DNA from 3 places in the Sinorhizobium sp. P24N7 genome. Region 3 is predicted to be linked to each of the others. Evidence: riboswitches for the same ligand, from Rfam matches in the RefSeq annotation. Region 3 holds a riboswitch; each other region holds the start of a gene.
What was found. Region 3 has a riboswitch for thiamine pyrophosphate ahead of thiD (bifunctional hydroxymethylpyrimidine kinase/phosphomethylpyrimidine kinase). Riboswitches for the same ligand answer to the same signal wherever they lie in the genome.

Region 1 (3,269 bases), on a different contig from region 3:
TTGATGACCAGAGTCTCGGTCGCTTCGTCCCAGGCGGCTTCGAGGTTGGAGGAGAGGACCAATTCGTTGAAGCCCAGCTTGCGAAGCTTGGCGAGAGTCTCGTCCTGCGTATGCTCCGGGATTTGAAGGGCGAAATCCTGGTATCCGGCGCGGACGTCAGTCGGAATGCCGTTTCGCGGTTTCGCGAGCGCCAGCTCGTATCCCTTCATCGTGAAGCGGATGCGTTGCGGCCGATCGCCCTCTCCAGCATCCGGAGTGTCGTTGTATTCGTCCCAGTCTTCCACGCCGGTGCTCGAGTCAGGCAGATCGCCATCGATTCCCGCCACGCGGAACGTTCCGAACTCCGGCAGCAGCGTCGTGAAAGGGAAGTTCTCATGCTGCCCATCCTGCAGAGCGACGAACTTCTTCAGCGCTTCCACGCTGGGATCCCAGGAAAAGCCCGAAATGCTTGCTTCGGAGACTTTGACGTAGTCCGCGCCCTCCGCCAACGAGAAGCCATTCACCGACGCGTCGAGCTTCCGGCCATCGAGCCGGAGCGCGAGGCGATCCATCGCCAGCTTGATCCTCTCGCCCTCTTCACCATCCTTGTCCGGCGCGTCGATCTTCAGACCCAGCATTTCCATGTCGGCCTTCCTCGTCAAATCGGCGACCGACAGAATCCGGGCGAAATAGTCTTGACGCTCCGCCACGGGCAGATCCTCGGGCGACGAGACCGAGTTGAGCTTCTCCAGAGTTTCGCGAAGTGGCTCGTCCAGCATCCGCATGCTTACGCCGCTGCTGCGAACCTCGTCATAGCCGAAGCTCGCCTCGCCATCCGAGAAGGCTATATCCTTGATCGAGAATGGCCCATAGACAGGCCTTGCCTGCCCGTCGCCCGGCCCGGCCTTTTCAGTATAGATGCGGGCCAGATAGGCGGCATCGACGTCCTGCCCCGTCATGGCTCCAAGGGAGCCCGTCAGCCGCTTCCTCTCGCCGCCCTCTCCATCGGAGGCGCCTATGGCGGCTTCGAAGCTCGCACCACTCGCCGAATAGCGCGCAATGCGGCCATCGACGATACCTTCCGAGACCACGTTCTTGTAGACCAGCTTCTGCTCGCTACCGGCAACCGTCTGCGTGATGATCACCTCAGGGGCGGTGACGCTCTTTGCCGTAAAAAGCGCCAACTGTTTCGGCAGCGAAAGGTTGCTTCCCGCGCCGAACATTTGCGCCAGCGTGTCGCGACCGAACTCCGCCTGCTCGACGATCACCTTCGGCACGGCGATCTTGCCCGGGCGCATATCGAGGTCCACGCCGCTGACCTCGAGCATGCCGTCCAGAAATAGGATCCTGGGCCGCCCGTCGATCGCGGCGACGCGAAGTTCGGATCCTTCCTTCAGCGGCAGCGTCAGGTCGCGCAGGTGAACGCGCCCGAAGAAGTCCGCTTCGACCGTGCCCACTCTGCCGCCCCGTTCGGCGATCAGCCTGCTCACGCTCTTTTCGACAGCAATCTTGTAACCGGTCGCGCCTGCGGCTGCGATTGCGATGACCGCAACGGCCGCCCAAAGCGCCTTGCGTCCCCTTTTCCTGGTCCCCGTCTCCGCCTGCCCCAAGACCTTCACCCCTTTTCGCTATGCGCATCATGGCGCTTCAGACTCGGACGGTAAGTAGATTTAGAACTTTGCATTTGCAAGCATGGCGCGAGCCCTGCGCACGGGATTTAGCCGGTGCAAAAACCATCTTGACGCCGCGGCGATAACCGTCCCTAATTGCGCCATTCACCAGGGGGGTCCCGGCAAGGGGCTGAGATACTGCTAGCGCGCGCAGTGACCCGTTGAACCTGATCCAGTTCATACTGGCGTAGGGACGGTGCAGACGTGCAGCAGCCAGGATTCCGTTTATCGGCAATTCATCGGTGATACGTCTTTTCATCCTTCCGGCTTCAGAACTGGGTCTCCAACGCGAAAACATTGGAGCCTCAAGATGAATCTAATCAAGCCTCTCGCCGCTGCGCCCTCGGTCACGCAAGGACCGCTCCCGGCATCCCGCAAGGTTTACAAGCCGGGCGAGATCCACCCGGAGATCCGCGTGCCGATGCGCGAGATCGCGCTGCATCCGACCTCCGGCGAGCCGCCGGTGACTGTTTACGATTCCTCCGGCCCCTACACGGTCGAAAACGCCGATATCCGCATCGACGCGGGCCTGCCGCGCCTTCGCAGCGACTGGGTTCTCAAGCGCGGCGATGTCGAAAGCTACGACGGCCGTGCGGTGAAGGCCGAAGACAACGGCTTTGCCACCGGCGAAAGGCTGACGCCGGAATTCCCGATTCGTCACCAGCCGCTCAAGGCGAAGCCGGGAAAAGCGGTAACCCAGCTCGCCTATGCCCGCGCCGGCATCGTCACGCCGGAGATGGAGTTCATCGCCATCCGCGAAAATCTCGGCCGGAAGGCCGCGAAGGAGGCGCTTGCCCGAGACGGCGAAAGCTTCGGTGCCTCTGTCCCCGATTTCGTAACGCCGGAATTCGTGCGCCAGGAAGTGGCGAGCGGCCGCGCCATCATTCCGGCCAATATCAACCACCCGGAAGCCGAGCCGATGATCATCGGCCGCAACTTCCTGGTGAAGATCAACGCGAATATCGGCAATTCCGCCGTCACCTCATCGATGGCCGAGGAGGTCGAGAAGATGGTCTGGGCGACGCGCTGGGGCGCCGACACGGTCATGGACCTTTCCACCGGCCGCAACATTCACAACATCCGCGAATGGATCATCCGCAATTCGCCGGTACCGATCGGCACCGTGCCGCTCTACCAGGCGCTGGAAAAGGTAAACGGCATCGCCGAGGATCTTTCCTGGGAGGTCTTCCGCGACACGCTGATCGAGCAGGCGGAACAGGGCGTCGACTATTTCACCATCCATGCCGGGGTCAGGCTTCATTATATCCCGCTCACCGTGGATCGCGTCACGGGCATCGTTTCGCGCGGCGGCTCGATCATGGCGAAGTGGTGCCTGCATCACCACCGCGAGAGCTTCCTCTACGAGCATTTCGAGGAGATCTGCGACATCTGCCGCGCCTATGACGTTTCCTTCTCGCTCGGCGACGGCCTGCGTCCCGGCTCTATCGCCGACGCAAACGACCGGGCCCAGTTCGCGGAGCTCGAAACGCTCGGCGAACTGACGAAGATCGCCTGGGCCAAGGATTGCCAGGTGATGATCGAAGGGCCGGGCCATGTGCCCATGCACAAGATCAAGGAGAACATGGACAAGCAGCTCGCCGTCTGCGGAGAAGCGCCCTT
Region 2 (3,269 bases), on a different contig from region 3:
AAATCCTTCAGCGGATAGCGCACGTTCTCGATCGAAAGACCGTCAAGGTCCGCAAAGCCGAGGATCGAGAAGAGGCTGCCTTTCGGCAGCTCGATCTCCTGCGAGCCGGGCAGCAGCGGATAGGCCTCCTCCTCGCCGGAGGTCATCATCACCGCAACGCCGCTCTGGGCAAGCGCGACGGTACCGAGGAGATGCAGGAAAGCATGATCGCTGCGCGCGCCGCCGAGTCCGCCCGCGAAGACGAGCGAGGTCGCGCCACGCTCGAGGGCTGCCTCGACGGCGATCTCCCCGTCGGTCGCGTTCTTGGCAGCTGGATGGCGTTCACGCGGGACGCCGGCAAACTCCGCCAGAAGCGCCTCATCCGTGGAATCGAAATCGCCGACCCAGAGATCGGGAACGATCCCCAGCGTCCTTGCATGACGCATGCCGCCGTCGGCGGCGACGAAGCGACTGCCTTCGAGCTGTCGAGCGAGCCGGTCTGTCGGCGTCAGCGCGCCGCCGAGCAGGATGGTGAAGGGTGATCGGGTCATGGCAGAAGCCCATAGCGCAAAGCAGCGGCGAAGGAAAAGGGCTCCGGCTGCTGTTTTGCGAACGCATGCTGCGCGGATCAGGTTCCGGACGCCGGATCCCCGGGAAAAAGCATGCCGTCGTAGATACCGGGCGTCGACCCGGCGATCTCCACCGCACCCACCGCACGGGCATAGAATTCGGCAGGGCCGACGCCGCCGATGATCGCATAGGCATAGCCGGCGGCGCGCATGGACAGCAGGCTTTCGACAAGCAGGGCCTCGCCGATGCCCTTGCCGCGCATGGTCGCGTCGACTCCGGTCGGACCGAAGAAGCCGAGCGCGGTTACGTCATGGCAGGCAAAGCCCACGATCCGGTCCCGATGGTGAGCGATATGGATGCGCGTCGGCGTCGAGGAGAAGGCGGTTTCGGCCTCGCCGGCCCACCCGGCCCCGAAGCGCTCCTCGATCCAGGGAATGACGGCCCGCCGCTCGGCCGCAAGCGCCCGGCGGATGCGGATGTCGGGGTCGAGACGCGATGGGCGGCCCTCGGGCAAGGCATAGAGGCGGACGAGCATGTCTGGCATGAAATTGTCTCCGCTTTCGGCGAACAAACGACGCCGGCAATTGTTTGACTTTTAATAGCGCGGCTGACGCGGACGGCAAACGCCCCTGCTGAAACTCAGCTTGCCTAAGCCGTCGCCGGAAGCTAAATCTCTTGCTGCTCTAACGGGGTGCCCTGGTCGGCTTTTGCGACCGTGGCTGAGAGGCTTCGAGCCAACCCGCGGAACCTGATCCGGCTCATACCGGCGGAGGGATTAGAAGCGATCGGACCGATACGCGCTTTTCCCATTGCAGCAACAACAAAGGGAGAGGTGCCAGAATGTCCAGTTCACTCCATCGAAAAATCCTTGGCCGGCTTGCGATCGCCGCAGCTTCGATCGCGGTATTTTCCGTGAGCGCGGCGGCCGCGGAAAAAACCCTGACGGTCTATACCTATGAGAGCTTCATCACCGAATGGGGGCCGGGCGCCAAGGTGGCGGAAGCGTTCGAGAAGACCTGCGACTGCAAGGTCGATTATGTAGGGGTTGCCGACGGGGTCGAACTCCTGACGCGGCTGAAGCTCGAAGGTCAGGGATCCAAGGCCGACATCGTACTCGGTCTCGACACCAATCTGGTGGCGGAGGCGAAGGCGACCGGCTTCTTCGCGCCGCACGGCGCCGATACCGCTTCCGTCAAGGTCCCGGGCGGCTTCTCCGACGACACCTTCATACCGTATGACTACGGCCATTTCGCCGTTGTCTACGACACCGAGACGCTGAAGGGTCCACCGAAGAGCCTCAAGGACCTGGTCGAGGGCGATCCGTCGCAGAAGATCGTCATCGAGGACCCGCGGACCTCAACCCCCGGCCTCGGCCTCCTGCTGTGGGTGAAGTCGGTCTATGGCGACCAGGCCGGCCAGGCCTGGGCGAAGCTCAAGGACCGCGTGCTGACGGTCACGCCGGGCTGGTCGGAAGCCTATGGCCTCTTCACGAAGGGCGAGGCCCCGATGGTTCTCTCCTACACCACCTCGCCCGCCTATCACATGGTCGCGGAAAACACCGAGCGCTACCAGGCGGCCCCCTTCGCCGAAGGCCACTATATCCAGATCGAAGTCGCCGCATTGACGAAGAACGCGAAGGACCCGGAACTCGCCCGAAACTTCCTGACCTTCATGATCGGTCCGGAATTCCAGTCGATCATCCCGACGACCAACTGGATGATGCCGGTGACCGCAACCAAGGAGCCACTGCCGGAAGCCTTCAGCAAGCTCGTCGACCCGCAAAAGACGCTCCTCATTCCCTCCGAGGAGGTCGCCGCCAACCGCAAGGCCTGGGTCGACGAATGGCTGGCCGCCATGAGCCGGAACTGAGGCCGGATTGTCCGGCACGAAGGAAAGCAAGATGACAATCGCCGCCGGGGCCTTCGCCTTCGGCGGCATCCTGCTTTTCGTCGGCCTCGCCGGCGCGGCACTGCTTGCCCAGTCGGCCGGCAGCGCCGGCGCCGGTCCGCTTTTCGATGCCTATATCTGGCGCATCACACGCTTCACGCTGCTGCAGGCCAGCCTCTCGACGCTTCTTGCCATCCTTTTCGCCATACCCGTGGCCCGGGCACTTGCCCGCCAGGCTTCGTTCCCCGGCCGCATCTGGGTGCTGCGGCTTCTGGCGCTGCCACTCGGCCTGCCGGCGATCGTCGCCGCACTCGGGCTGATCGAAATCTGGGGCCGGCAGGGGCTCTTGAACAGGGTGCTTTCGGCAGGCGGGTTGGAGCAGCCGGTCAGCATCTATGGCCTCTCCGGCATTCTCATTGCCCATGTCTTCTTCAACATGCCGCTCGCCGCACGCTTGATGCTTGCCGGCATCGAGCGCATTCCGGCCGAATACTGGCGCAGCTGCGCCAATCTCGGCATGGGTTCCTTCGCCACCTTTCGCTTCATCGAGTGGCCGGTGATCCGTGGATTGCTTCCCGGCATCGCCGGGCTCATCTTCATGCTCTGCGCCACCAGCTTCACGCTCGTGCTGACGCTTGGCGGGGGGCCGGCCGCGAGCACGCTCGAAGTGGCGATCTACCAGGCGCTGCGCTTCGACTTCGATCCGCCGCGGGCGATCGCCCTTTCGGCACTTCAGGTCGCCCTTACCGGAGCGCTGCTTCTCGTCTTGAAATTGATCGCGCCGGCGCCGCTGGAGGGAGAGACGAGCGGCAGGGCCATCCGGCGTTTCGACG
Region 3 (3,269 bases):
CGGCCGCGCCACCTGTGCGCGGCCTTTTCGCCCTTCGCCGTCAGACCTTGCGGCGATCGACGATCCAAGCGGCTGCCATTAGCGCGATGACCGCCGTAAGGGCAACGAGTGCCAGCGCATAGAAAAGCGAATATTCGACCAGCGACGGCAGCATCGAAAGACAACGCCGCACCCTGCCAGGCGACCGCCGCCAATCCGGCAGGTCGTCACGGTTGAAAGCCTCCAGCCGGCGGGTAAGAAAATGCATATCGCGAGAACCGATCGCCAATCGAAGCCATGGACGCCGTCATGCTGCTGAACAACAGTGGCGATAGCGAGGCACTTCAGCTCCCCGAGCCGTCACCCGGCAGTCAATCTTCCCACCACCAGTGGAAATGATGGACCGGGCCGCGCCCCTGGCCTATCTCCAGGCGGTCGGCCGCAGAGATTGCGGCATGCAGATAGGACTTGGCGGCACTCACCGCTTCGACCAGCGGCAAGCCTTTCGCAAGGCCGGCGGCAATGGCTGCCGACAGCGTGCAGCCGGTGCCGTGGTCGTTGCGCGTCTCGATCCGCGCGGCGGGAAGGCGGACAAGAGTGTCGCCGTCGAAGAAGAGGTCTGTGGCCTCCTGGCCCTCCAGGTGCCCGCCCTTGACCAGAACCGCATATGCGCCGGTCCGCATGATCGCTTCCGCCTGGCGCGCCATCTCCGCCTCGTCCTCGGCGATTGCGCGCCCGGTCATGAGCGCGGCCTCGGCAAGATTGGGCGTGGCGACGAGCGCCAGCGGCAACAGCTCTTCGATGAGCGCCGTAACGGCATCCGGCCGAAGCAACGCGTCGCCGGAGGTCGCAACCATGACCGGATCCACGACCGCCCGTTTTCCGGACCGGCGCAATCCATCGGCAATGGCGGCGATTGTTTCCCGACGCGAGACCATGCCGATCTTGACGGCCTTCACGTCGAGATCGGAGAAGACGGCGTCCATCTGCGCCGACACGACTTCAGCGGAGACATCCTCGACGGCCGTCACACCCCTGGTGTTCTGGGCCGTGATCGCAGTGATGACGCTGGCGCCGTAAACGCCGAGCGCTGAAAACGTCTTGAGGTCCGCCTGAATACCGGCGCCGCCGCCGGAGTCCGAGCCGGCGATGGTGAGTGCAATCGCCGTCATGCCCAGTCCTCCTTCGCACGAGGGCGGATGATGCTTGCGAGCGGTACGGCAGTGGACGTCATCGATCGATCTCCAGACGGAACATCACGGAGATCCAGGAAAGGCGATGAAAAGGAGAACTTGCCGCTGGCGGCCTTCTTTCCGTTCCTACGCCGGCATGACCCGGATCAGGTTCAAGGGTCCGGCTCAACGCCATCTCAGCACCGTCTGGTGCTCCCCTCGGAATGCGCTATCTATGCGGCTGTGGCAAAGCGATGTCAACGCGCCCGCGCAAAGGCTTGTAAGACCTGGCTTTTAGGCCAGCCGGCAAAAATATACCCGCAGCCTGGCCACCTATGATGCAGTCATTCCTTCTGCCGCCGTCAATCGCTCGTTTCCTCCTCGAAAACGGCGGCGATTGCGTTATTCTTAGCGAAATTTCGTCGTACAGGAGGGAACACGCCATGAGTCTGCGCATCAACGATACCGCCCCTGATTTCACCGCCGAGACAACGCAGGGCACGATCAATTTCCATGAATGGATCGGCGACGGCTGGGCTGTCCTTTTCTCCCATCCGAAGAACTTTACTCCCGTCTGCACCACGGAACTCGGCGCCATGGCCGGCATCGAGCCGGAGTTCCGCAAGCGCGGCGTCAAGATCATCGGCATTTCGGTCGACCCGGTCGAAAGTCACACCAAGTGGAAGAACGACATCAAGGTCGCGACCGGCTTCGAGGTCGACTACCCGCTGATCGGCGACCGCGATCTGAAGGTGGCAAAGCTCTACGACATGCTGCCGGCCGGCGCCGGAGAGACGTCCGAGGGCCGGACGCCTGCGGATAACGCCACGGTGCGTTCGGTCTACGTCATCGGCCCCGACAAGAAGATCAAGCTGATCCTCACCTATCCGATGACCACCGGCCGCAACTTCAACGAGATCCTGCGCGCCATCGACTCGATCCAACTCACCGCCAAGCATCAGGTGGCAACACCCGCGAACTGGCAGCAGGGCGAGGACGTCATCATCACGGCCGCCGTCTCCAACGAGGACGCCGTGCAGCGTTTCGGGTCGTTCGACACCGTGCTTCCCTATCTCCGGAAGACGAAGCAGCCAACGGCCTAAGCAAACCCACTGGCCAACAGTCAGTCGGTCGGGCGCGTCAATTCATCAAGGTCGACGCGCCCTTGGCGTTTTTTGCTAACAAGTTTGTTTAACGCGCACAGAGCAGAACCATCTGCCTCAATCCGCTTTGGCGATGGAGATGATCTCTGCCAGCACCCCGTGCAGAGCGTCGCGATAGCCGTTGCGTGCCGAAGGGCCGCTTTCATCCGACGTCATGACCACCGTCAGGTCCAGGGACGGCACTATGTAGAGCATCTGGCCGCCATAGCCCCAAGCGTAATACACATCCTCGTCGCCGATCCGGCGCGTGAACCAGCCGTATCCGTAGCCGTCGCCGGTAAAACGGGAGGCCGTGCGCGGCTGCCAGGAAAGCTCCACCCAATCGGCCGGGACGACCTGCCGTCCGTCCGCGGTGCGGCCGCGGTTGCGATAGAGCTCACCGAAGGCAAGGAGCGATCGCGCGCTCATCGCCATCTGGTTGCCGCCGAGATAGATGCCCTGGGGATCCCGCTCCCAGGCACCGATCCGGAAACCCTCGACCGGACCGAGCCATTCGCGCGCAAGCGCCAGTGTCGACTTGCCGCCGACCTTGGTCAGTATTGCCGAGAGCAGATGGGTCGAGGCGGTCGAATAAAGCATCCGACCTCCGGGCTCTTCGTCGAAGGGCTGTGCCAGTGCGAAACGAACCCAGTTGCGGCTCGACACCCAGCGGCCGTAATTCGGTCCGGACATGCGCCCCAGTCCCGCTTGCATCGAAAGCAGGTTGCCGATGGTGATGTCGTTGATCCGGGGGTCGGCCTGCGACGGGAGGTCTTCCTTCAGGAACGGCGCGATCTTCTGCTCCGGGCCGTCGAGCAGACCCTTGTCGATCGCAATGCCCACAAGTGCGGATACGATCGATTTCGATGCGGACTTGATGTTGGTCGACTCCGAGGGCGTGTGGCCGCGATAACCCTTCTCGGCAATCGTCTCCCCGTCCCTGGCAACGACCACGGTCTTCAGCGGTTTCAACTCT

Region 1: linked by a shared signal. The riboswitch ahead of thiC (phosphomethylpyrimidine synthase ThiC) and the one ahead of thiD (bifunctional hydroxymethylpyrimidine kinase/phosphomethylpyrimidine kinase) in region 3 are both predicted to bind thiamine pyrophosphate.
Region 2: linked by a shared signal. The riboswitch ahead of thiB (thiamine ABC transporter substrate binding subunit) and the one ahead of thiD (bifunctional hydroxymethylpyrimidine kinase/phosphomethylpyrimidine kinase) in region 3 are both predicted to bind thiamine pyrophosphate.

Annotation. Positions count from the first base shown of each region.
Region 1 covers NZ_JBHMIW010000001.1:7,105-10,373, reverse strand. Annotated here, with positions in the region: gene ACFHWW_RS00055 (hypothetical protein) at 1-1,589, opposite strand, end outside; TPP riboswitch at 1,750-1,861, shown strand; gene thiC (phosphomethylpyrimidine synthase ThiC) at 1,960-3,269, shown strand, end outside.
Region 2 covers NZ_JBHMIW010000006.1:189,857-193,125, reverse strand. Annotated here, with positions in the region: gene ACFHWW_RS12300 (thiamine diphosphokinase) at 1-530, opposite strand, end outside; gene ACFHWW_RS12295 (GNAT family N-acetyltransferase) at 608-1,093, opposite strand; TPP riboswitch at 1,227-1,341, shown strand; gene thiB (thiamine ABC transporter substrate binding subunit) at 1,390-2,418, shown strand; gene thiP (thiamine/thiamine pyrophosphate ABC transporter permease ThiP) at 2,426-3,269, shown strand, end outside.
Region 3 covers NZ_JBHMIW010000008.1:239,562-242,830, reverse strand. Annotated here, with positions in the region: gene ACFHWW_RS16480 (hypothetical protein) at 41-247, opposite strand; gene thiD (bifunctional hydroxymethylpyrimidine kinase/phosphomethylpyrimidine kinase) at 351-1,151, opposite strand; TPP riboswitch at 1,279-1,381, opposite strand; gene ACFHWW_RS16470 (peroxiredoxin) at 1,595-2,254, shown strand; gene ACFHWW_RS16465 (serine hydrolase domain-containing protein) at 2,372-3,269, opposite strand, start outside.